One region of the Streptomyces sp. NPDC048106 genome, then DNA from elsewhere that is predicted to be linked to it. Evidence: riboswitches for the same ligand, from Rfam matches in the RefSeq annotation. Region 1 holds a riboswitch; each other region holds the start of a gene.
What was found. Region 1 has a riboswitch for cobalamin ahead of AB0927_RS20530 (ribonucleoside-diphosphate reductase subunit alpha). Riboswitches for the same ligand answer to the same signal wherever they lie in the genome.
Positions count from the first base shown of each region.

Region 2: linked by a shared signal. The riboswitch ahead of AB0927_RS19865 (CbtB-domain containing protein) and the one ahead of AB0927_RS20530 (ribonucleoside-diphosphate reductase subunit alpha) in region 1 are both predicted to bind cobalamin.
Region 3: linked by a shared signal. The riboswitch ahead of AB0927_RS38335 (cobalamin biosynthesis protein) and the one ahead of AB0927_RS20530 (ribonucleoside-diphosphate reductase subunit alpha) in region 1 are both predicted to bind cobalamin.

Region 1 is NZ_JBEZND010000019.1:66,250-73,875, forward strand. Features, by position in the region: gene AB0927_RS20525 (ribonucleotide-diphosphate reductase subunit beta) at 1-647, opposite strand, end outside; gene AB0927_RS20530 (ribonucleoside-diphosphate reductase subunit alpha) at 647-3,028, opposite strand; cobalamin riboswitch at 3,153-3,313, opposite strand; gene mctP (monocarboxylate uptake permease MctP) at 3,434-5,062, opposite strand; gene AB0927_RS20540 (DUF3311 domain-containing protein) at 5,059-5,322, opposite strand; gene AB0927_RS20545 (GntR family transcriptional regulator) at 5,465-6,229, opposite strand; gene nagB (glucosamine-6-phosphate deaminase) at 6,391-7,176, opposite strand.
Region 2 is NZ_JBEZND010000018.1:70,246-77,871, forward strand. Features, by position in the region: gene AB0927_RS19835 (cytochrome P450) at 1-995, opposite strand, end outside; gene AB0927_RS19840 (FAD-dependent oxidoreductase) at 1,021-2,376, opposite strand; gene AB0927_RS19845 (ferredoxin) at 2,366-2,575, opposite strand; gene AB0927_RS19850 (GntR family transcriptional regulator) at 2,802-3,524, shown strand; gene AB0927_RS19855 (sterol desaturase family protein) at 3,521-4,354, shown strand; gene AB0927_RS19860 (enoyl-CoA hydratase/isomerase family protein) at 4,516-5,571, shown strand; cobalamin riboswitch at 5,655-5,786, shown strand; gene AB0927_RS19865 (CbtB-domain containing protein) at 5,825-6,046, shown strand; gene AB0927_RS19870 (CbtA family protein) at 6,069-6,821, shown strand; gene AB0927_RS19875 (histidine phosphatase family protein) at 6,766-7,401, opposite strand; gene AB0927_RS19880 (GNAT family N-acetyltransferase) at 7,500-7,626, opposite strand, start outside.
Region 3 is NZ_JBEZND010000063.1:4,810-12,435, forward strand. Features, by position in the region: gene AB0927_RS38305 (hypothetical protein) at 1-302, opposite strand, end outside; gene AB0927_RS38310 (alpha/beta fold hydrolase) at 633-1,760, opposite strand; gene AB0927_RS38315 (class II aldolase/adducin family protein) at 1,914-2,594, opposite strand; gene AB0927_RS38320 (lysozyme) at 2,791-3,546, shown strand; gene AB0927_RS38325 (inorganic phosphate transporter) at 3,701-4,960, shown strand; gene AB0927_RS38330 (hypothetical protein) at 5,007-5,234, shown strand; cobalamin riboswitch at 5,382-5,525, shown strand; gene AB0927_RS38335 (cobalamin biosynthesis protein) at 5,624-6,613, shown strand; gene AB0927_RS38340 (cobyric acid synthase) at 6,610-7,626, shown strand, end outside.

The DNA.
Region 1 (7,626 bases):
GACATGTGCATCGTCTCGTCCCGGAACACCCAGTTGGTGCCGGTGGCCAGGCCGTGCAGCAGACCCCGGCTGCGGAACCAGTAGACGTACGCGAAGGCGCCGTAGAAGAACAGCCCCTCGATGCACGCGGCGAAGCAGATCAGGTTCAGCAGGAAGCGGCGGCGGTCCGCCTGGGTCTCCAGGCGGTCGAGCTTGTCCACCGAGTCGATCCACTTGAAGCAGAACCCTGCCTTCTCGCGGATCGAGGGGATGTTCTCGACGGCCGCGAACGCCGCCGCGCGGTCCTCCGGGTCGGGCAGATAGGTGTCCAGGAGCGTCAGATAGAACTGGACGTGCACCGCCTCCTCGAAGAGCTGACGGCTCAGGTACAGCCGCGCCTCGGGGGAGTTGATGTGCTTGTACAGCGTCAGCACCAGGTTGTTGGCGACGATCGAGTCGCCCGTCGCGAAGAACGCGACCAGGCGGCCGATCAGATGCTGCTCGGCCGGGCTGAGCTTCGCGAGGTCGGCGACGTCCGAGTGGAGGTCCACCTCCTCCACGGTCCAGGTGTTCTTGATGGCGTCCCGGTAGCGCTCGTAGAAGTCCGGGTAGCGCATGGGACGCAGGGTCAGCTCGAAGCCCGGGTCGAGCAGGTTACGGTCGGACATCACTGGCAGGCCTCGCAGGACTCGGGGTTTTCCAGGGAGCAGGCGACGGCGTCGGGGTCGGCGACCTGCTGGACGGGGATGGTCTGCTGCGCCCGGGCGGCGCGGGCGATGCGGGTCGCCGGGCGCGAGCGCAGGTAGTACGTCGTCTTCAGCCCGGACTTCCAGGCGTAGGCGTACATCGAGGAGAGCTTGCCGATCGTCGGCGTCTCCATGAACAGGTTCAGGGACTGCGCCTGGTCGATGAACGGGGTGCGCGCCGCCGCCATGTCGATCAGACCGCGCTGCGGGATCTCCCACGCCGTGCGGTACAGCGCCCGCACCTCCTCGGGGATCCACGCGAAGCCCTGCACCGAGCCGTTGGACTCGCGCAGCGCCTCCCGGGTGCGCGCGTCCCAGACGCCCAGGTCCTTCAGGTCCCGCACCAGGTACGAGTTGACCTGGAGGAACTCACCGGACAGCGTCTCGCGCTTGAACAGGTTGGACACCTGCGGCTCGATGCACTCGTAGACGCCCGCGATGGAGGCGATGGTGGCCGTCGGGGCGATGGCCAGCAGCAGCGAGTTGCGCAGGCCGACCGCCGCGATCCGCGCCCGCAGCGCCGCCCAGCGCTCGGGCCAGGTCTCCTGGACGCCGTAGTGGTCGGGGTGCAGCACACCCCGCGCGGTGCGGGTCCGCTCCCAGGCCGGCAGCGGGCCGCCCCGCTCGGCCAGGTCGGCGGAGGCCTCGTACGCGGCGAGCATGATCCGCTCGGCGATCCGGGTGGACAGGGCCTTCGCCTCGGGGGAGTCGAAGGGCAGGCGCAGCTTGAAGAAGACGTCCTGGAGGCCCATGACGCCGAGGCCCACCGGGCGCCACCTGGCGTTGGAGCGGCCCGCCTGCTCGGTCGGGTAGAAGTTGATGTCCACCACGCGGTCGAGGAAGGTGACGGCGGTGCGGACGGTCTCGTCCAGGCGCGCCCAGTCGATGCCGTCGGCGTCGATGCCCTCGGCGCCCCGCTCGGCCACGAACGCACCGAGGTTGACGGAGCCCAGGTTGCAGACCGCCGTCTCGCCGTCGTCGGTGACCTCCAGGATCTCCGTGCAGAGGTTGGAGGAGTGGATGACCTGGCCCGGCTCGGCGGTCTGGTTGGCGGTGCGGTTGGCGGCGTCCTTGAAGGTCATCCAGCCCTGGCCGGTCTGCGCGAGGGTGCGCATCATGCGGCCGTACAGCTCACGGGCCGGCATGGTCTTCTTCGCCAGGCCCGCCTCCTCGGCCCGGCGGTAGGCGGCGTCGAACTCCTCGCCGTACAGGTCCACCAGCTCGGGCACGTCCGCCGGGGAGAACAGCGACCACTGCCCGTCGGCGTTCACGCGGCGCATGAACTCGTCCGGTACCCAGTGCGCGAGGTTCAGGTTGTGCGTACGGCGGGCGTCCTCACCGGTGTTGTCCCGCAGCTCCAGGAACTCCTCGATGTCGGAGTGCCAGGTCTCCAGGTACACCGCGGCGGCGCCCTTGCGCCGGCCGCCCTGGTTCACGGCGGCCACCGAGGCGTCCAGGGTCTTCAGGAACGGCACGATGCCGTTGGAGTGCCCGTTGGTACCGCGGATCAGCGAACCGCGGGCACGGATGCGGGAGTACGACAGCCCGATGCCGCCCGCGTGCTTGGAGAGCCGGGCGACCTGGTGGTAGCGGTCGTAGATGGAGTCCAGCTCGTCCAGCGGGGAGTCGAGGAGATAGCAGGACGACATCTGGGGGTGCCGGGTGCCGGAGTTGAACAGCGTGGGCGAGGAGGGCAGGTAGTCGAGCCGACTCATGAGCCCGTAGAGCGCGGCGACCTCGTCCACGGAGCGGGCGGAGTCGTCCTCGGCGAGGCCGGCCGCGACGCGGAGCAGGAAGTGCTGGGGGGTCTCGATGACCTTGCGGGTGAGGGGGTGGCGCAGCAGGTAGCGGCTGTGCAGGGTGCGCAGGCCGAAGTAGCCGAAGCGGTCGTCGGCGGCGGGGTCGACCAGGGCGTCCAGCCGGGCGGCGTGCAGCGCCACGAACGCGGCGGTCCGGTCGGCGATGAGGCCCTCCCGGTGCCCGACGGCCACCGAACCGGTGAACGACGTCACGCCCTGCGAGGCCGCCTCGGCGCGGACGGAGACGGTCAGCAGCCGGGCGGCGAGCCGCGAGTAGGCGGGATCCTCGGAGATCAGGCCGGCCGCGGCCTCGGTCGCGAGCTCGCGCAGTTCCGCCTCGTCGGCGTCCGCCGAGCGGCCGCGCAGGGCGGCGGCGGCGACGCGGCCGGGGTCGGCGTCGGGGAGGTCCCCGGTCAGCTCGGTCAGGGTCCGCAGCAGCGCGGCACCGGGACCTTCGTTCTCCTGGCCTGTGGCTGAAACCGGGTCTGCTGGCGCGATGGTCACGTGGGCTCTCCCTCGCTCGGCACGGGGCCTGGCGGAGGGCAGGGGCAGCAGCCACGAGCGCACACGGCGTCGCGTCCACCGGCCCACTCCACGAGGCCCGGACGTCTCAGAGCACCCGAACCGGCCGGCCGGGTGCGCTGCCGGCAGGTCCTCGGACTGACTCCTGTGCGCAGACACGCACAAGTACACCGTTGCGGGACAGTTCCGGATTCGCACCGGATTCCCCTGCGACGACAGCGAGCATGAGCATACATCTAGTGCCGGGCCGTCATGCCACCCCCAGATGTTGTGTCGCCATGTGTCCATGGGGGACATGCGAAACGGGCCGCCGGCGTGTGACGCCGACGGCCCGCTGCGGGTCGTTCGCGGTTGCCCGGGCCCCCTGAGGGGCTCTGGCGGGCGGTTCTAGTGGGCGCTTCCCGCGGTGGCCGGGGGCAGCTCCACCTGGACGTCCGGGTCGCCCGCGTCCGCCGTGTAGTCCTCGGGACGGGTCTCGTCGATGCCCTCGGGCGCCTTGACGGCCTTCAGGATGAAGGTCAGGACGACCGTGACCAGGACGTTGAGGACGAAGGCCGTCAGACCGATGTAGCCGATCTGGCCGATGCCCGGGATGTCGTCGGACGAGCCGCCGAAGTGCTTCTGGGTCGGGGAGGCGACGCCGTACGCGGCGAGGGTGCCGTAGACCATGCCGACCGCCCAGCCGGCGAGCAGCGCCCAGCGGTGGAACCAGCGGGTGAACAGGCCGCCGACCAGGGCCGGGAAGGTCTGGAGGATCCAGATACCGCCCAGCAGCTGGAAGTTGATGGCGACCGTCTTGTCCATGCCGAGCACGAAGATCAGCGCGCCGACCTTCACCAGCAGCGACACGATCTTGGAGACCTGGGCCTCCTGCTTCGGCGTGGCGTCCGGCTTGATGAAGTCCTTGTAGATGTTGCGCGTGAACAGGTTCGCCGCCGCGATCGACATGATCGCCGCCGGCACCAGCGCGCCGATGCCGATCGCCGCGAACGCCACACCCGTGAACCAGTCCGGGAACATGTTCTCGAAGAGCTGCGGGATCGCCAGCTGACCGTTGGTGACCTTCACGCCGGCCGCGATCGCCATGAAGCCCAGCAGCGCCAGCAGGCCGAGCATCAGGGAGTACAGCGGCAGGATCGTGGTGTTGCGCCGGATCACGTTACGGCTCTTGGAGGAGAGCGTCGCGGTGATCGAGTGCGGGTACATGAACAGCGCGAGCGCGGAGCCGAGGGCCAGCGTGGCGTACGTCCACTGTCCCGCCGGCGGCGGCGCGAGCGCCCCGCGCGGCTTGCCGGTGGCCGGATTCACCTGGCTGAACGCGTGGCCCGCCTTGGCGAAGATGTCGTCGAACCCGCCCAGCTTGATCGGGATGTAGATGATCGCCACGATGATCACGATGTAGATCAGCGCGTCCTTGACGAACGCGATCAGCGCCGGCGCCCGCAGACCCGAGGAGTACGTGTACGCCGCCAGCACCGCGAAGGCGATCAGCAGCGGCAGGTCCTTCACGAACGCGTTGGTGTTCTCGCCGCCGCCGACGCCCAGCACGTCGAGCACCGCCTGGATGCCGACGAGCTGGAGCGCGATGTACGGCATCGTCGCGAGGATGCCGGTCAGCGCGACCGCGAGCGACAGCCCCTTCGAGCCGAACCGGCCACGCACGAAGTCCGAGGTGGTGACGTACCCGTGGCGGTGCGAGACCGACCACAGGCGCGGCAGGAAGGTGAAGATCAGCGGGTACACCAGGATCGTGTACGGCACCGCGAAGAAGCCGGACGCGCCCGCCGCGTAGATCGCCGCCGGCACGGCCACGAAGGTGTACGCCGTGTACAGGTCACCGCCGAGCAGGAACCAGGTGATCCAGGTACCGAACGACCGTCCGCCCAGGCCCCACTCGTCCAGCGAGTGCTCGTTCTCGGCCCTGCGCCAGCGCGCGGCGAGGAAGCCCAGGACCGTGACGGCCAGGAAGAAGAAGATGAAGACGCCGAGTGCGACGCCGTTGACCCCGGTCTTCACTTCGCGGCACCCCCCTGCGCGCCGTGGCGGGAGCGCTGGTCGTGCTGCCACAGCTTGTAAGCGATCATGGTGAGCGCGGTGGAAATGATCACCCAGAGCATCTGGTACCAGTAGAAGAACGGGATCCCGATGAACGCGGGATCCGTCTTCGAGTAAGAGCTCATCCACAGCAGTGCCACGAAGGGCGCGATGAGACAAATGCCGATGACCACACGTACCGGTGTCACCACCGGTGGTCTCACTTCGGGCGATTCTGACATGCTGTGGCTCCGTTCCCTCGTCGATCACCTCTGGTAATGCGCAGGCAATCTAGGTGACGGAATCCAGCCAGTGGAAGACCCTGTCTCAAGCTGTGTATATCGATTCGGCGAAGGAACGGGCACGTCCGGAACGTATACGCGCCTAGTCCACCGGCCGCTTGAGCCGGGCGACGAACTTGTACCGGTCGCCCCGGTACACCGAGCGCACCCACTCCACCGGCTGGCCCGAGCGGTCCAGGGAGTGCCGGGACAGCATCAGCATCGGCAGCCCGACGTCCGTACCGAGCAGGCCGGCCTCGCGCGGGGTGGCCAGCGAGGTCTCGATGGTCTCCTCGGCCTCGGCGAGGTGGACGTCGTACACCTCGGCCAGCGCGGTGTAGAGGGACGTGTACTTCACCAGCGAGCGGCGCAGCGCGGGGAAGCGCTTGGCGGACAGGTGCGTGGTCTCTATGGCCATGGGCTCGCCGTTGGCCATGCGCAGCCGCTCGATGCGCAGCACGCGCCCGCCGGCCGAGATGTCGAGCAGCTCGGCGAGCCGGTCGTCGGCGGTGATGTAGCCGACGTCCAGGAGCTGCGAGGTCGGCTCCAGGCCCTGGGCGCGCATGTCCTCGGTGTAGGAGGTGAGCTGGAGCGCCTGGGAGACCTTGGGCTTGGCGACGAAGGTGCCCTTGCCCTGGATGCGCTCCAGGCGGCCCTCCACGACCAGTTCCTGGAGCGCCTGGCGGACGGTGGTGCGGGAGGTGTCGAACTCCGCGGCCAGCGTGCGCTCCGGCGGCACCGGGGTGCCCGGCACCTGCGTCTCCGTCATGTCGAGCAGGTGCTTCTTCAGGCGGTAGTACTTCGGCACGCGCGCGGTACGGACGGTCGCGCCGGCCTCGTTCTCCGCGCTGCTGACGTCGGTGCTCATGCTCTGCCTTCCCGGCTCCGGATGCCGAAAGCGACCGACATCCCCATCGGCCACGGCTCACATCGTGGCACGGCTTGCTGCGTCAGGACTCCACCCGCACGCTCATGATCTCCTCTGTATACAGCCGGGTCCCGAGCTGGTCTAGTCCAACAGGGCCGGCCCTAGATGCCTTGCCAGTGCGGCTTGTTCGCGTAGGTGTGCCGGAAGTAGCCGGCCAGCTTCAGCTTGGTGGCGGCGGCCTCGTCCACGACGACGGTGGCGTGCGGGTGCAGCTGGAGCGCCGAGGCCGGGCACACGGCCGCCACCGGGCCCTCCACGGTCGCCGCGACCGCGTCCGCCTTGCCCTCGCCGGTCGCGAGGAGCACCAGATGCCGGGCCTCCAGGATGGTGCCGATGCCCTGGGTGATGACGTGGTGCGGGACCTGGTCGATCTCGCCGTCGAAGAAGCGCGCGTTGTCGACGCGGGTCTGCTCGGTCAGGGTCTTGATCCGGGTGCGGGAGGCGAGCGAGGAGCAGGGCTCGTTGAACCCGATGTGCCCGTCGGTGCCGATCCCGAGCAGCTGGAGGTCCACCCCGCCGGCCGCGGCGAGCGCCTGGTCGTACGCCTCGCACGCCGCCTGGACGTCCTCGGCCGTGCCGTCGGGGCCGAGGAAGGCGGACATGCCGATGCCGAGGGGCTCCAGCACCTCGCGGCGCAGCACCGAGCGGTAGGACTCGGGGTGCTCGGCGGGCAGCCCCACGTACTCGTCAAGCTGGGCTATGCGGGCCCGCGCGGTGTCCACGGCGCCGGAGCGCACCTTGGCCGCGAGCGCCTGGTAGACGGGGAGCGGGGTGGAGCCGGTGGCGACGCCGAGCAGGGCGTCGGGCTTGCGTCGCAGCAGCTGTGCCATGGCCTCGGCGATCAGCTCGCCACCCGCCGCGGCGTCCGGAACGATGACAACTTCCACGCTGGGCCTGCCGTTCTGGAGAGGGCTCGTGCGTCTATGTGGTTTAGACCAATCTAACAGAGCGGGTTCCTCGCGCCGATCTCCCGGCGCGAGGCGTGACGGAAATTGCCGCCGCCTTCTGTCCCCATGGTCGACCCCGGCGGGCTAGGCTGCGTGGCATCGAGTGCCATGGGGTCCGCATGCCGGTAGGGCATGGACATGCCTCATGGTCTAGTCCACAATCGAAGAGACTGTTCGAACAAGCGGTGTGAAGCGAACCGTCCGAAGCGGACGGCGCGCAGCGAACAGTACGAAGCGAACAAGCCCCGTCTTCCCCGCACAGGAAGACGGACGAGGAACCGGCGCTCTCTGCCCTGACTGCCCCGGCTCCTCGGCCTTCGGCCGACCGGGACCGCACACCCCACGGCCGATGATGCTCCGGGCTGCGGTGCCGGGAGGGTTGAGGGTCCC
Region 2 (7,626 bases), on a different contig from region 1:
GCCGGGTCGAAGCGGTCCGGGTCGGGGAAGCGACGGGGGTCGCGGTTGCCGGAGGCCAGGGCCAGGATGACGGACGAGCCGCGGGGGAGCGTGGCGCCGGCGACGTCGAAGTCGGCGAGGGGGATGCGCTCGCGCATGTGCACCGGGGGTTCGAAGCGCAGCAGTTCCTCCACCGCCCGCGGCAGCAGGCCGGGTTCGCGGCGCAGCCGGTCCAGCTCCGCGGGGTGGCGCAGCAGGGTCAGGACCCCGTTGGTGATGAGGTTGACCGTGGTCTCGTGCCCGGCGATCAGCAACAGCACCGCCGTCTCCGCGAGTTCCTCCCGGCTGAGCCGCAGCTCGGGGTCGGGTTCGCCGACGAACGCGGACAGCAGGTCGTCGCCCGGCGTCTCGCGGCGCTGTTCGGCCAGGCCAACCAGGTACCCGCCCATCTCCCGGCGGGCCCGGTCGGCCTCCTCGCGCGGCGCCGAGCCCGCGTCCGGCCGTACGTCGGCGGACGCGACCAGCGCGTCCGACCAGGCGCGGAAGAGCGGTTCGTCCTCGCGCGGCACACCGAGCAGCCGGCAGATCACCGTGACCGGCAGCGGATAGGCGAAGTCGTCCACGACGTCGACCTGCCCGCCCGCCTCGAACGGCGCCAGCAGCTCCTTGGTGATGCCGTCGATCTCGGCGCGCATGCCGTCCACCCGGCGCGGGGAGTGCGGCGGGCCGAAGGGCCGCATGGCCAGGGTGCGCAGCCGGTGGTGCTCCGGGTCGTCGAGGCGCAGGAACGGCGGCTTGGCGGTCACCACGCCACGGGTGCGGGGATCGGCGCTCATCCGCGGGTCGTGCAGCAGCGCGGCGACCTCGTGATAGCCGCCGATCAGCAGGCTGCCGTCCGACTGCGGGACGACCGGACCGGCCGCGCGCAGTTCCGCGTACAGGGGGTAGGGGTCGGGGCGGCTGGCGTAGTCGGTGATCCTCGCCAGCAGGGTGCCGGGGTCGGTGCCCGAGTCCATGTCGGCTCCTCGAAGTGGGCGTGGGCTATACCACCGTCAGCCGGCGGTCCGGGAGATAGCCGGTCAGCGCGACCGTCGGGCCGTGGGACAGCACCGACGGGTCCGGTACGTCGGACGGGATCGGGATCTCCGCCGCGAGGGCCCGGTCGGCGGCGCCCGGCGGCGGCGGGAACGGCGCGGCCGTCTCGATCAGGTGCTGGTAGTAGTCGAGCGACTTGGCCATGTCGACGGTGACCGCGGCCGTGACCCGGCCCCGGTAGCCGTAGACCATGGCGAGCCTGCGCGCCTCCAGCGAGCCCTGGGCGATGACCACGTGGTCGGAGTAGGTGGGCACCCCGACCGATTTGATGTTGAGCCCGAACTGCGTCGACCAGAACGTCGGCAGGGCCAGGTGGGGGCGGCGCAGCGGCCCCGGGCTGACCATGTTGTGGGCCGCGACCTCGGCCTGCGTGACCGCGTTGCCCCAGTGCTCCAGGGACAGCAGCTGGTAGCCGAAGAGCGGGTGCGGGAAGCGGGAGACGTCGCCGGCCACGAACACGTCGTCGGTGACGATGCCGTACATGGTGAAGGCGCGGCACCCGGCGTCACAGGCCAGCCCGCGCGGGCCCGCCGCGAGACCGGACTCCGCCAGCCACTCCACGTTGCGCACCGCCCCCAGCGCCACCACGCACACGTCCGCGTCCACCCGGCTGCCGTCGGACAGCTCCACGCCGGTGAAGCTCCCGTCGCCGAGCAGCCTGGTCACCGTCACGCCGGTCCGCAGGTCCACGCCGTGGTTGCGCTGCATCACGGCCGCGAGCTTGGACAGGGTGCCGCCGAGCGCGCCGACCAGGGGCGCGGGGCCGCGTTCGGTGACCGTGACCTCCAGGCCGCGTTCCCGGCAGGCCGAGGCGATCTCGGAGCCGGTGAACCCGCCGCCGATCACCAGGACCCGCCGCGGCCCCGCGTCCAGCCGCCGCGCGAGCCCCGCGGCATCCTCGCGGGTGCGCACGGTGAACACACCGTCCAGCGCGGCCTCCTGCGGGTTCGGCCAGGGCCGGGCGCGCGTCCCGGTGGCGATCAGCACCCGGTCGTACGGCAGTGACTCCCCGTTTTCGAGCAGCACCCGTTTCCCCAGCGGGTCCAGACCCGTGGCCCTTACACCGAGCAGCCAGTCAGCCTTGGGGTCCCGGCGCATCGGCAGCCCGGTGGACTCGGCCGGCGCGATGCCCAGCAGCACCTGCTTGGACAGCGGCGGGCGGTCGTACGGGGGATGGGGCTCGTCCCCGACCACCGTCAGGGATCCGGTGAAACCCTCGTCGCGCAGCGCCTCCGCGGCCCGCAGCCCGGCGAGCGAGGCGCCCACGATGACGATGCGGCCGTCCATGAGGTCATCGGGCACCGCCGCTCACCTCCTCGCCGAGGAGAATGGCCTGGACCGGGCAGGCCGCCGCGGCCTGGCGCACGCGTTCGACCTGGTCGTCCGGGACGGCCGGGGCGTACAGCAGCCCCTCCTCGCCGTGCAGCCGGAACACGTCCGGCGCGAGGAACACGCACTGTGCGTAGCCCTGGCAGCGCGTGAGGTCGACAACGGTCCGCATCGCAACCACTTCCTCCTCCGCCGTACCCGCCCCTCGTCTCCAGCATGGGACGAGAACCGCAGGCCCGCACGGCCACCCGGGCGGGGCCCGGCAGGCGGCGCGTCAACGCCCGGCCGGGCAGCGCCGCTTGACGGATCCGGACGAAAGCCGACATGTCAGCGGACCCGCGCGGGAATACTGGTCCAACCAGTTGACCACTGAACCGGGTGCGGCCACCCTGATCGCCATGGCTGAGGGACACATACGGCGCGAGGCGGTCTCCGACCAGCTCTTCGCCCTGTTGCGCGACAGGATTCTCGGCGGGGAGCTGCCACCCGGCGCCGCGCTCACCGCCGAACGGGAACTGGCTGCCGAGTTCGGGGTGAACCGGCATGCCGTACGGGAGGCCGTCAAACGCCTCCAGCAGGCACGACTGGTCGACGTCAGTCACGGCGGCCGCACCCAGGTGCTGGACTGGCGGCGCACCGCGGGGCTCGACCTCGCCGTGGGCATCGCCGCGGCCGACGCAGGGCCGACCGTGCAGGACATCGCACGCGACGCCCTGGAGATGCGGGCCTGCGTCGGCGCCGACGCGGCCCGGCTGTGCGCGCTGCGCTGCTCCGCGCGGGCCGCCGCCGAGATCACCGCGGCCGTCGAGGCGCACGCGCACGCCGGGCCCGATCTGACCGAGCTGGACGAGTCCTACGTCGCCTGGTGGCGGCTGATCGTGGAGGGCTCCGGGAACATCGCCTATCTGCTGGCCTTCAACAGCCTGGTGGACGGCCTGATCCCGGTCGCCGACGTGCCCGCCGACCTGGGCGCGGGCGAGATCCTCGACGTCGAGGCCCACCGCCGGCTGGCCGCGCACATCGCGGCCCGCGAGGCGGACGAGGCCGAGCGGCTGGCCCGCGAGCTGCTGTCCCGCAGCGTGCCCGCGGCGCCGCGCACCCGTAAGGGGGCGGGCCGGTGATCCCCACCGTGGTCTACGCGATCCCGGCGTTCGTGCTGCTGGTGGTCGTCGAGGCGCTGTCGTACCGCTTCCTGCCGGACGACGACGAGCGCGGGTACGAGCTGCGCGACACCGCCACCAGCATGTCCATGGGCGCGGGCAGCCAGGTCATCGCGGTGCCGTGGAAGGTCGCGACGATCGTGGTGTACGCCGCCGCGTACACCCTCGTCCCCTGGCACCTGTCGGCGTCCTCCGGCTGGACCTGGCTGCTGCTGTTCTTCGGCGAGGACCTGGCGTACTACGCCTACCACCGGGCCCATCACCGGGTCCGGGTGCTGTGGGCGAGCCATGTGGTCCACCACTCGAGTCTGCGCTACAACCTCTCCACCGCCCTGCGCCAGACCTGGACGCCGATGACCGGCCTGCCCTTCTGGCTGCCGCTGGCGCTGATCGGCGTACCGCCGTGGATGATCCTGATCGAGCAGACCGTCAGCCTCGTCTACCAGTTCTTCCTGCACACCGAACGCGTGGACAAACTGTGGCGCCCGGTGGAGTGGTTCTTCAACACGCCCTCCCACCACCGCGTCCACCACGGCTCCAACAACGTGTACCTGGACCGCAACTACGGCGGCATCCTCATCATCTGGGACCGGCTCTTCGGCACGTTCGAACCGGAGGGGGTGCGCCCGGTGTACGGCCTGACGAAGAACATCGACACCTACAACCCGCTGCGGGTGGCCTTCCACGAGTACGCGGCCGCCTGGCGTGACGTCCGCGCGGCCGGGCGCTGGCGGGACCGGGCCGGCTACGTCTTCGGGCCGCCGGGGTGGTCGCCGAGCACGAAGGGGTGACGCCGGGCCCGCCCGGGGCGGGAGGCATGATGCCCCTGGCAGAACGGATGACGCGGGCGGCACGGGGAAGACCGTCCGTGCCCCTCGCGTCCACCGGCACCCGGAAGGAACCACCAGATCATGTACGACATCGCGGCCCGCGCCCTGACGGAGACGTCCCGGTGAGCGGCACCGGGGCACCCGTGCTGTGCCACACCACCGGCCGGGCCGCCCGCATCACCCTGAACCGGCCCAGGGCGCTCAACGCCCTCGACCACGAGATGGTCCGCCGCATCGACGCGGCGCTCACCGCCTGGCAGGACGACCCCCGCGTGGAGACCGTCGTCCTCACCGGCGCCGGCGAGCGCGGACTGTGCGCGGGCGGCGACATCCGTGCCGTCCACGACGACGCCCGGGACGGCGACGGCACCGCGTCCGCCGCGTTCTGGCGCGACGAGTACCACCTCAACGCCCGTATCGCCCGCTACCCCAAGCCGTACGTCGCCCTCATGGACGGCATCGTGATGGGCGGCGGGGTCGGCGTCTCCGCGCACGGCAGCGTCCGGATCGTCACCGAGCGGTCGCGGATCGCGATGCCCGAGACCGGCATCGGATTCGTCCCGGACGTCGGCGGCACCCATCTGCTCGCCCGGGCACCCGGGGAGCTGGGCACCTACCTTGCTCTGACGGGGCATCAGATCGGCGGAGGCGACGCCGTGTTGTGCGGGCTCGCCGACCACTACGTGCCCTCCGGGGAGCTGCCCGCGCTGCTGGACGACCTCGCCGTCATGCCCGTGTCCGACGCGCTCGCGCGGCACGAACAGACCGTGCCGCCGGGGGAGTTGGCGGCGCAGCGGGAGTGGATCGACGCCTGCTGCGCGGCCGGCACCGTCGAGGAGATCGTCCAGCGGCTGCTCGCGCACGGCAGCCCGGAGGCGAAGGAGACGGCGGAGACGCTGTTCTCCCGGTCGCCCACGGCCCTCAAGGTCACACTGGCCGCCATGCGCAGGGTCCGACGACTCGGGTCCCTGGAACGGGCGTTGGACCAGGAGTACCGCGTCTCGTGCGCCGCGTTGAGCAGCCACGACCTGGTGGAGGGCGTCCGCGCCCAGATCATCGACAAGGACCGCCGTCCCCGCTGGTCACCGGCGACCCTGGCCGAGGTGACCGAGGCGGACGTGGAGCGCTTCTTCGCGCCGCTGGGCGACCGCGAACTCGGCCTGGGCGGAGCCGGGTGACCCGCAGCGGGCGGAGCGGGGACCGGCCGCCCCTCGGGTCGGAGAGGAAGATCACGTCCGCGGGCGCGGTCTTGGCCGAGGGCGGCTGACGCGGTACGGTCTGTCCGATATCGACGACGGCAGGACGGAAGCCGGTGAGAACCCGGCACGGTCGCGCCACTGTATGCGGGCCCAAGGGCCCGTGAGTCAGACCCGTAGCCGTCGTACCACGCACCACCGACATGGGACGCGAACTCCCAAAGGAGGTCCTGCCATGGCGCAGACCGTCGCCCGGCCGACAGCCACCGCCCCCGCCCTCCCCGCCAAGCTGCCGCTGAAGGCGATAGCTCCCTGGGCGGTCTTCTTCGGCATCCTGATGCTGGTCCTGCTGTACTTCGTCGGCGCCGAGCAGGGCGCCACCTCCGTGTTCAACGGCACGGACGTCCACGAGTGGCTGCACGACGCCCGCCACCTGCTCGGCTTCCCCTGCCACTGACGCCGGGGGACACCGCGCGCTGATGAACTCCGCAACCGTACGGAACCTTCTCGTACGGGGCATGCTCGCCGGCCTCGCCGCCGGTGTGCTCGCCCTGGTCGTGGCGTACCTCCTCGGCGAGCCGAACGTCGACAAGGCGATCGGCTTCGAGGAGGCCCACTCCCACGAGCACGAGATGGTGGTCGTCTCCCGCTCCCTGCAGTCCACCGCCGGTCTCGCCACCGGCGTCCTGGTCTACGGGGTCGCCTTCGGCGGCATCGCCGCCCTCGCCTGCTGCTTCGCCCTCGGACGGATGGGCCGCCTCGGCCCGCGCGCCACGGCGCTGCTGCTGTCGGGGTGCGCGCTGCTCGCCGTGTACGTCGTACCGTTCCTGAAGTACCCGGCCAACCCGCCGTCGGTCGGCGACGCCGACACCATCGGCGAACGGACGGCCCTGTACTTCCTGATGATGCTGCTCAGCGTGTTGCTGGCGATCGCCGCGACACTCCTCGGCAGACGCCTCGCGCCCGTGCTGGGCCCCTGGTGGGCGTCGGTGGCCGCGGTGGTCGCGTTCGCCGTGGTGGTCGCGCTGGCCTACCAGTTCCTGCCGGCCGTCGACGAGGTGCCGAAGGGCTTCCCGGCCGTCCTGCTGTGGCGGTTCCGGCTCTCGGCGCTGGCCGTCCAGGCCGTGTTGTGGGGCGGATTCGGACTGCTCTTCGGGGAGTTGGCGGAGCGGCTGCTCAATCCGACGCCGACGAGGGCCGCGAAGGGGCGAGCGGTGCCGGCCGCGCGCTGACGCCGTCCGGCGCGGCGATCGGGCGTCCCAGCCGCAGGTTCCACCGCCCGGCCCTGCCGCTGAGTTCGGTCACGGTCAGGGGCGGCACGTCCACCCGCCAGAAGGACGTGTCCGGCATGCCCAGCGCCGCGACGACCGCCGCCCGGACCACCTCCGGCTCGACCACGGCGAGGGTACGACCGGTCAGGAGCCGTGCGTCGGCGAGCCGGCCCGCGACCCGCGCGCACAGCTCCCGCACCGACTCGCCGCCGTGCGGGGCGCAGCCGGGATCGGCGAGCCACCGGCCCACCGCCTCCGGTTCGGCGGCCCCCACCTCGTCCAGGGTGCGGCCCCGCCAGCGCCCCACGTCCAGACCCGCCAACTCCGGCACGGACACCACCCCTTCGAGAGCCAGTGCCGCCGCGGTCTCCCGGCAGCGCGCACTGGGGGAGACGAGCACCCGGGCCACGGCGGGCAACGCCCCGGCCGCGGCCCGGGCCCGCGCCACGCCCCCGGCGTCGAGCGGACCACCGTCGTCGAAGCGGATCTGCCGGAGCGAGGCGCCGATGGCGGGGGAGACGAGCAGGACTCGACTGGTCACGCGGTCACTCCTGCGGGGTGGTGGGCACGGAACACGGGCGGGGGAGGCGGCCCGGGGAACATAACACCCGCGGGGCCGGGCCCGTCCCGTCCGCTCCGTCAGGCCAGGTCCCTGGCCGGGTCCAGCGCCCAGTGGTTGGTCCTGAGGATCCGGCCCGCGAAGTCCGTGTCGGTCTCTCCGAGGAACCGGAAGCCGACGGAGCGGCAGATGCTGTTCGACGGAGCG
Region 3 (7,626 bases), on a different contig from region 1:
CAGGCGTCGAAGAGGGCGACCCAGCCGCGCAGCACGGCGCTGTCGTCGCGGTCCCAGGCGCGCAGCCGCCAGCCGGGGCGCGCGCTGTCCCCGTGCACCTCGACCAGTCCGGCCAGGCGTGCGGTGTCCCAGTCGGCGCGGACCTGGCCGGAAGTGAGCCCGAGGTCGGCGGCGGCGCGGTCGGCGGTGGCGGCGGAGAGGGTGGCCTTGCCGTCGGCGGTGGCGGCGTCACGGCCGGGGCCCAGGGCGTTGTCCGCCCAGCGGGCGACGCGGACCGCGCCGGCCAGCCCGGTGCGGGCCATTCTGGCCAGCTCGGCGGCGGCGGGGGTGCCCTCCGGCGGCCGGGGTGCGGGGCGGCGCGGGCGCCGCTGGTTCACAGCTCTGGGGGCGGCGGCCAGGGGTCGAGGTCGGACGAGTCGGAGCCTGGAGTCGCGCGGGATACGGGACGTCACAGGGGCAGTCTTCCGGTTGACGGTCCGAAAACCCAAACGGAATGTCACGGCGGGCGACGGGGCTGGCCAACGCACCGGGTTCCACAGGGGGTGCGTAGACGACTTTCGGCCAACCGCACGACCGCAACCGGAACGGCGGTGACCGCTCGGGACGCGTCCGGTGCGCCCCGGCGTGCGCCGTCACACCAGCGGGGTCAGGAAGCGCCGTAGCCGCTCCTCGTACGCCGCGGGGTCCGGGTTCCACATCGCCGCGTGCGGGGCGTTCGGCACGGTGTGCAGGGCGACGCGGTCGGGGCGGCGCGCGGCGAGCAGCCGGGAGAACTCCCAGGGGGCGACCAGGTCGCCGGGGCCGTGGATGATCAGGGTCGGGGCGGCGAGCCGCTCGGGGTCGGTGATCTCGGCGACCCGGTCGGCGTGCAGGCCGGCGCGGCCCTGGGCGGCCCGCACCGCGAGCGGCAGCAGCGGCGAGGGGGTGCGCCGGGCGCGGGCGAGGGCGCGCAGCGTCGCCTCCCAGCTCAGCACCGGCGAGTCGAGGACCAGCCCGGCGACGCGGTCGCGCACGGCGGAGTGCTCCGCGGCGCGCAGCGCCATGGTGGCGCCGGTGGACCAGCCGAGCAGGAGGACGCGGCGGGCGCCGTAGCGGACGGCGTAGCGGATCGCCGCGTCCACGTCGCGCCACTCGGTCTCGCCGAAGTGGTTCAGGCCGTCCGCGGGGCGGGGGGCGCCGAGGTCGCCCCGGTGGGCGAGGGCCAGAACCGGAAGGCGGCGGGCGCGCAGGAAGCCCATGAGGTTCATGACGTGCTCGCGGGTGGTGCCGAGGCCGTGCACGGCGATCACCCAGGTGTCCCGGTCGCCGGGCAGGAACCAGGCGGGCAGCGAGCCGAGTTCGCCGGGCACGTCCACGTCGGCGTGGTCGAGGCCGAGCGCGGTGCTCGGGTTGCCGACGTACAGGTTGGGGGTGAACCAGACGGGGTCGCCGGGCGCGAGGGTGCCGTGCGTCACGCGCTCCAGGCGGCGTACGACGGTGTCGGCGGTGTGCCGTGCCGTCTCCAGCACGGGCCCCACGACCGCGTGCGAGCCGTCGCCCGCGAGGCCGTAGGTGCCGGGGCGCAGCGAGGCCAGGTCCCGGGTGAGGGTGAGCTGCCCGGCCGCCGCGTCGTGCACGGTGAGCCGCGGCTCGGTGGGCAGCGGCCCGCTGCCGGTCGCCTTCAGCGCGACATCGCTGGCGAGCCGGCCGGCGGCCACGGATGCCAGGCCGGCGGCCACGGCGGCGGTGACCGCGGCGGCGGTCGCTTTGAGGGGGCGCACGGGACCAGTGTCACGGGGGGTGCGGCGCCCGGCCAGTGGAGAGGCGGACCGGGGTGAAGGAGACGAAGGGAATGAAGAGGACGAAAGGAATGAAAGGAACGAGGGGTGCGGGATCGCGGCCGGGCCGCGGTTCGGGAAGCTGCGGGGCACGGGTCACCTCCGTTGGCCGTATCCCTTCAAGCGTTCCCCGGCCTCGGCGAGTTGTGCCTCCGTCAGCAGAGACGGGGTCAGGCCCGGGACGGAGGAGGCGGTCAGCCACAGGCGGCACATCCACTCCAGCTGGGCGGTGCGGTCGTAGGCCTGGTCGAGGGTGGCGCCGTAGGTGAGGGTGCCGTGGTTGCGCAGGAGGCAGCCGGAGCGGCCGTCGAGGGCGCGGAGCATGTGCGCGGCCAGCTCGTCGGTGCCGTAGGTGGCGTACGGCGCGACGCGCACGGGTCCGCCGAGGGCGGCGGCCATGTAGTGGACCAGCGGCAGCTCGGAGACCAGCATGGAGACCGCGGTGGCGTGCACGGCGTGGGTGTGGACGATCGCGCGGGCGTCGGTGGTGCGGTAGACGGCGAGGTGCATGGGCAGCTCGCTCGTCGGCACCAGCGAGCCGAGCACCTGACGGCCGGTGAGGTCCACGCCGGTGATGTCGTCCGGGGTGAGCCGGTCGTAGGGCACGCCCGACGGGGTGACGAGCACCACGTCCCCGACGCGTGCGGAGACATTGCCCGAGGTGCCGACGACCAGCCCGTCGGCGACGCTCCGCCGCGCCGTCGCGACCAGTGCCGCCCACCGCTGCGCCGCTTCCTCGCGCACTTCTCCGCCCGTCTCCCGCAGCTTCGAGGTCATGTCCGCGATCCTGCCAGCCGCCCCTACCCCATAGGGCGCGGTCGCCGCACTTCTGTCCGAGTCTCGGAACCCCCAAAAGGGTTCATATCGCACCAGACACCATGAATCTGCGCCAATTCGCCGAGCGTCCGCCCTTGAATGAGCCCTCCTTGCCCGCCGGGCGACCTGGTCGTCCGTCACCCCGGGGAGTTGGCACATGGCCCGTGACCGCACTCACCTCCGCCGCCGCGCCGGCGCCCTCGCGGCGGCCGCCGCGGCGCTCGTCCTCACCTGCGCCGCCGGCGCCTCGGCGGGTCCCCCGGGCCGGCCCGCGAGCCGGCCCGGGGGCCACGACGTCTCCTCCCACCAGAGGCGCGTGAACTGGCCGGCCGCCCAGGCCGGCGGGGCGCGCTTCGTCTACGTCAAGGCGACCGAGTCCACGCACTACCACAACCCCTATTTCCACCAGCAGTACGACGGCGCCCGCGACGCCGGCCTGATCCGCGGCGCCTACCACTTCGCGCTGCCGGACGAGTCCTCCGGCGCCAGGCAGGCCAGGTACTTCGTGGAGCACGGCGGGGACTGGCGGGCCGACGGCTGGACGCTGCCGCCCGCGCTGGACATCGAATACGACCCGTACCGCGCGAGGGACAAGTGCTACGGCCTGAGCGAGAGGCGCATGACGGCCTGGATCTGGTCCTTCAGCGACGAGGTTTTGCGCGAGACCGGCCGCCGCCCTGTGATCTACACCACGGACCAGTGGTGGAGGCTGTGCACCGGCGACAGCCACGCCTTCGCCTCCCGCCACCCGCTGTGGGTCGCCCGCCACGACGCCTCGGAGCCGGGCTCGCTGCCGGGCGGCTGGCGGCACTGGACCTTCTGGCAGTACGCCACCTCCGGCCGGCTGCCGGGTGACCAGAATCTCTTCCGCGGCACCTTCGGCAGGCTGCGGGCGTTCGCGGCGGGCTGGTAGCCCAAGGGGGCTCTGGGCACGTCCGCTCCGGGAGGGACAAGCGGAGTCCCGCACCCCCGATGCGGACACCCTCGTGCCCGCCTCAGTTCATCTTCCGTTCACCCAGGTTGCCTACGTTCATCCGGACACCGACCTCGAACGATTGCCTGGGTAAATGGAAAGCTTCTCGCTGATCCTCGCGATTGTGGTGGTCACCGCACTCGCGTTTGATTTCACGAACGGTTTCCACGACACCGCGAACGCGATGGCCACCACCATCTCCACAGGCGCCATGAAGCCGAAGCTCGCGGTAGCCATGTCCGCCACCCTCAACCTGGTGGGGGCCTTCCTCTCCGTGGAGGTCGCCAACACGATCTCCAAGGGTCTCGTCGACGAAAGCGGCATCCGTCCCGAGGTCATCTTCGCCGCCCTGGTCGGCGCGATCCTCTGGAACCTGCTGACCTGGCTGGTGGGCCTGCCCTCCAGTTCCTCGCACGCCCTGATGGGTGGTCTGATCGGCGCCGCCATCGCCTCCGCCGGGTTCGACGCGGTGCACGGCGGGGTGCTGGTCACCAAGGTGCTGCTGCCCGCGGTCGCCGCGCCGGTCGTGGCGGGCATCGCGGCACTGGTGGCGACCCGGTGCTCCTACGGCATCGGCGGCAAGGCCGAGGGCGAGGCCACCCGCAAGGGTTACCGCGCCGGCCAGGTCGCCTCCGCCGCGCTGGTCTCCCTCGCGCACGGCACCAACGACGCGCAGAAGACGATGGGCGTCATCACCCTCGCGCTGATCGCGGGCGGCGCCATCGCCCCCGGCTCCAACCCTCCCACCTGGGTGATCCTCTGCGCGGGCCTGGCCATCGCGCTCGGCACCTACATCGGCGGCTGGCGCATCATCCGCACCATGGGCACCGGCCTGACCGACCTGGAGCCCCGTCAGGGCTTCGCCGCGCAGACCAGCGCCGCGACCGCCATCCTGGCCTCCTCGCACCTCGGCTTCTCCCTCTCCACCACCCACGTCGTCTCCGGCGCGGTGATGGGTTCGGGTCTGGGCCGCAAGGGCGGTGTGGTCCGCTGGTCCACCGCGACCCGGATGGCCGTCGCCTGGGTGCTCACCCTGCCGGCCGCCGCGCTGGTCGGCGCGGGCGCCGAGGCCGTCACCGAACTCGGGGACTGGGGCACCGCCGTGGTCGCCGTCTTCCTGGTCGCCGCGAGCGCCTGGATCTACAGGCTGTCCCGGCGCGAGGTCATCGACCACACCAACGTGGTCGCCGAGGGGAGCCCGGAGCCGTCCGGTGTGGTGACCACCGCCATCGCCGCGGTGACCCCGCCCCCGGCGGGCGCGCTCACCGACGGCCTGACGGCCACCATCCCGGCCCCGGCCACCGACCCGACGGCCCCCGCCGCCTCCGCGGTCCCGCCGGCCGCCACCGTCTGATCCCGAGCCCCGCTCACCGAGCCCCGTTCACCAAGGAAGCGTTCCCATGAAGATCGACTGGGCGGCCATCGGCTCCGTCTTCGGCGTCAGCCTCGCGTTCACCGTGGGCCTGGTGGTCCTGTTCACCCTCGGCGTCAACGGCCTGGCCCGGCGCGAGAAGGCCGCGGCCGAGGGCGGCTCCGCCACGCTCGCCGTCACCGGCGCCTACGTCTGCTTCGCGGCCTGCGCCGCGGCGGTGGCGTACGGCATCGTCCTGATCCTCGCCAAGTCCTGAGCCCGGGGCCCGCGAGGCCCCCTCAGGTCCCCCGAGACCCCCGAAGGCTCCCCGCCGCCACCCGCGGCAGGGGAGCCTTCGGCATGTCCGGCCACCCCCCTGATGTGGGAATCTGCACACTCCCGCAGGTCAACGGCAAGTTGACGGTTCTTCCGGGAGCGTGGTGGACTGCCTGGGCCATATACGGCAGCAGGAGAGGAAGCCGGTGCGAATCCGGCGCGGTCCCGCCACTGTCACCGGGGAAGAACCCCCCGGAAGCCAGGAACTCTCGCCGCCGGATCACGTCGAACCAGGGCGCGGACACCCTGAGTGAGGACACATCGCCATGCTCGGCTGCCGAAGGACCAGTACCCGGACCACTGTCGCGGTGCCCACGGCCGGCTGAGCCGATGGCCGCCGATCGCAGATATGCGTACGGCGCCGCCGCCGGACTCCTCGGCGACCTGCTCCTCGGCGATCCCCGCCGCGGGCACCCGGTCGCCGCGTTCGGACGGGCGGCCGCCGCTGCCGAGGGCGCGTTGTGGCACGACCACCGAGGCTGGGGCGCCCTGCACACCACCGTGTGCGCCGGGGGCGCCGTCGCGCTCGGAGCGCTGGCCGCCCGTGCCGTACGCCCCTCCCCCACCGCCTCCGTCGCCCTGACCGCCGCGGCCGCCTGGGCCGTCGTCGGCGGCACCTCCCTCGCCCGCGAGGCCCGGGCGATCGGGGACGCCCTGGCGGCCGGGGATGTCGAGGCGGCCCGCGCCCGGCTGCCGCACCTGTGCGGCCGGGATCCGCAGGCGCTGGACGCCGACGGCATCGCGCGGGCCGTGGTCGAGTCCGTCGCCGAGAACACCTCCGACGCGGTCGTGGGCGCCCTGGTCTGGGGCGCGGCCGCCGGGGTGCCGGGGCTGCTCGGCTTCCGGGCCGCCAACACCCTGGACGCGATGGTGGGTCACCGGTCTCCCCGCTACCGCCGCTTCGGCTGGGCGGCCGCGCGCCTGGACGACGTGGCCGGCTGGCCGGGGGCCCGGCTGACCGCCGTACTCGCCGCCGTCGCCGGACCCGACCCGCGCGGCGCGGTGCGGGCCTGGCGCGCGGACGCCCGCAGGCATCCGAGCCCCAACGCCGGTCCCGTGGAGGCGTCCTTCGCGGGTGCCCTCGGCGTGCGCCTCGGCGGCACCCTCTCCTACGGCGGCCGTGTCGAGCACCGCCCGGTGCTCAACGGCGCCACCGGACGGGCCGTACGGGTCACCGACATCGGCCGCGCGGTACGGCTCTCCCGCCGCGTCGGCCTGCTCGCGCTCGGCACCACCGTCGCCGCGCGGCTCCTGATCAGCGGCGTCAGCGGCGTCCGTGGCGTCAGCGGCGTCAGCGGGCGGAAAGGACACGCGAAGTGAACGGTGGTCTCCTCGTCGCCGGCACCACCTCCGACGCCGGCAAGAGCGTCGTGACGGCCGGGATCTGCCGGTGGCTGGCGCGCCAGGGCGTGAAGGTCGCGCCGTTCAAGGCGCAGAACATGTCCCTCAACTCCTTCGTCACCCGTGAGGGCGCCGAGATCGGGCGGGCCCAGGCCATGCAGGCCCAGGCATGCCGGATCGAGCCGACCGCGCTGATGAACCCCGTGCTGCTCAAGCCGGGCGGCGAACAGAGCAGCCAGGTGGTGCTGCTGGGCAGGCCGGTGGGCGAACTCAGCGCGCGCGGCTACCACGGCGGGCGCCAGCAGCGGCTGCTCGGCACGGTGCTGGACTGCCTGGCCGAACTGCGGGGCCGGTACGACGCGGTGATCTGCGAGGGGGCGGGCAGCCCGGCCGAGATCAACCTGCGCCGGACCGACATCGTCAACATGGGGATCGCGCGCGGTGCCGGGCTGCCCGTGCTGGTCGTCGGCGACATCGACCGCGGGGGCGTCTTCGCCTCCTTCTTCGGCACCCTCGCGCTGCTGTCGCCCGAGGACCAGGAACTGGTCGCCGGGTTCCTCGTGAACAAGTTCCGCGGCGACGTCTCGCTGCTGGAGCCCGGCCTGGACATGCTGCGGGGGCTCACCGGGCGGCGGACGTACGGCGTGCTGCCGTTCCGGCACGGACTCGGCATCGACGAGGAGGACGGACTCCGCCTCTCCCTGCGCGGGTCGGTGCGCGAGCCGGCCGTCGCCGCCCCGGCCGGCGAGGACGTGCTGCGGGTCGCCGTGTGCGCGATCCCGCTGATGTCGAACTTCACCGACCTGGACGCGCTGGCCGCCGAACCGGGCGTCGTGGTGCGGTTCGTGGACCGCCCGGAGGAACTGGCCGACGCCGACCTGGCCGTCGTCCCCGGCACCCGGGGCACGGTCCGGGCGCTGTCGTGGCTGCGCGAGCGGGGTCTCGCCGGCGCCCTGGCCGAGCGGGCCGCCGCCGGCCGGCCCGTGCTCGGC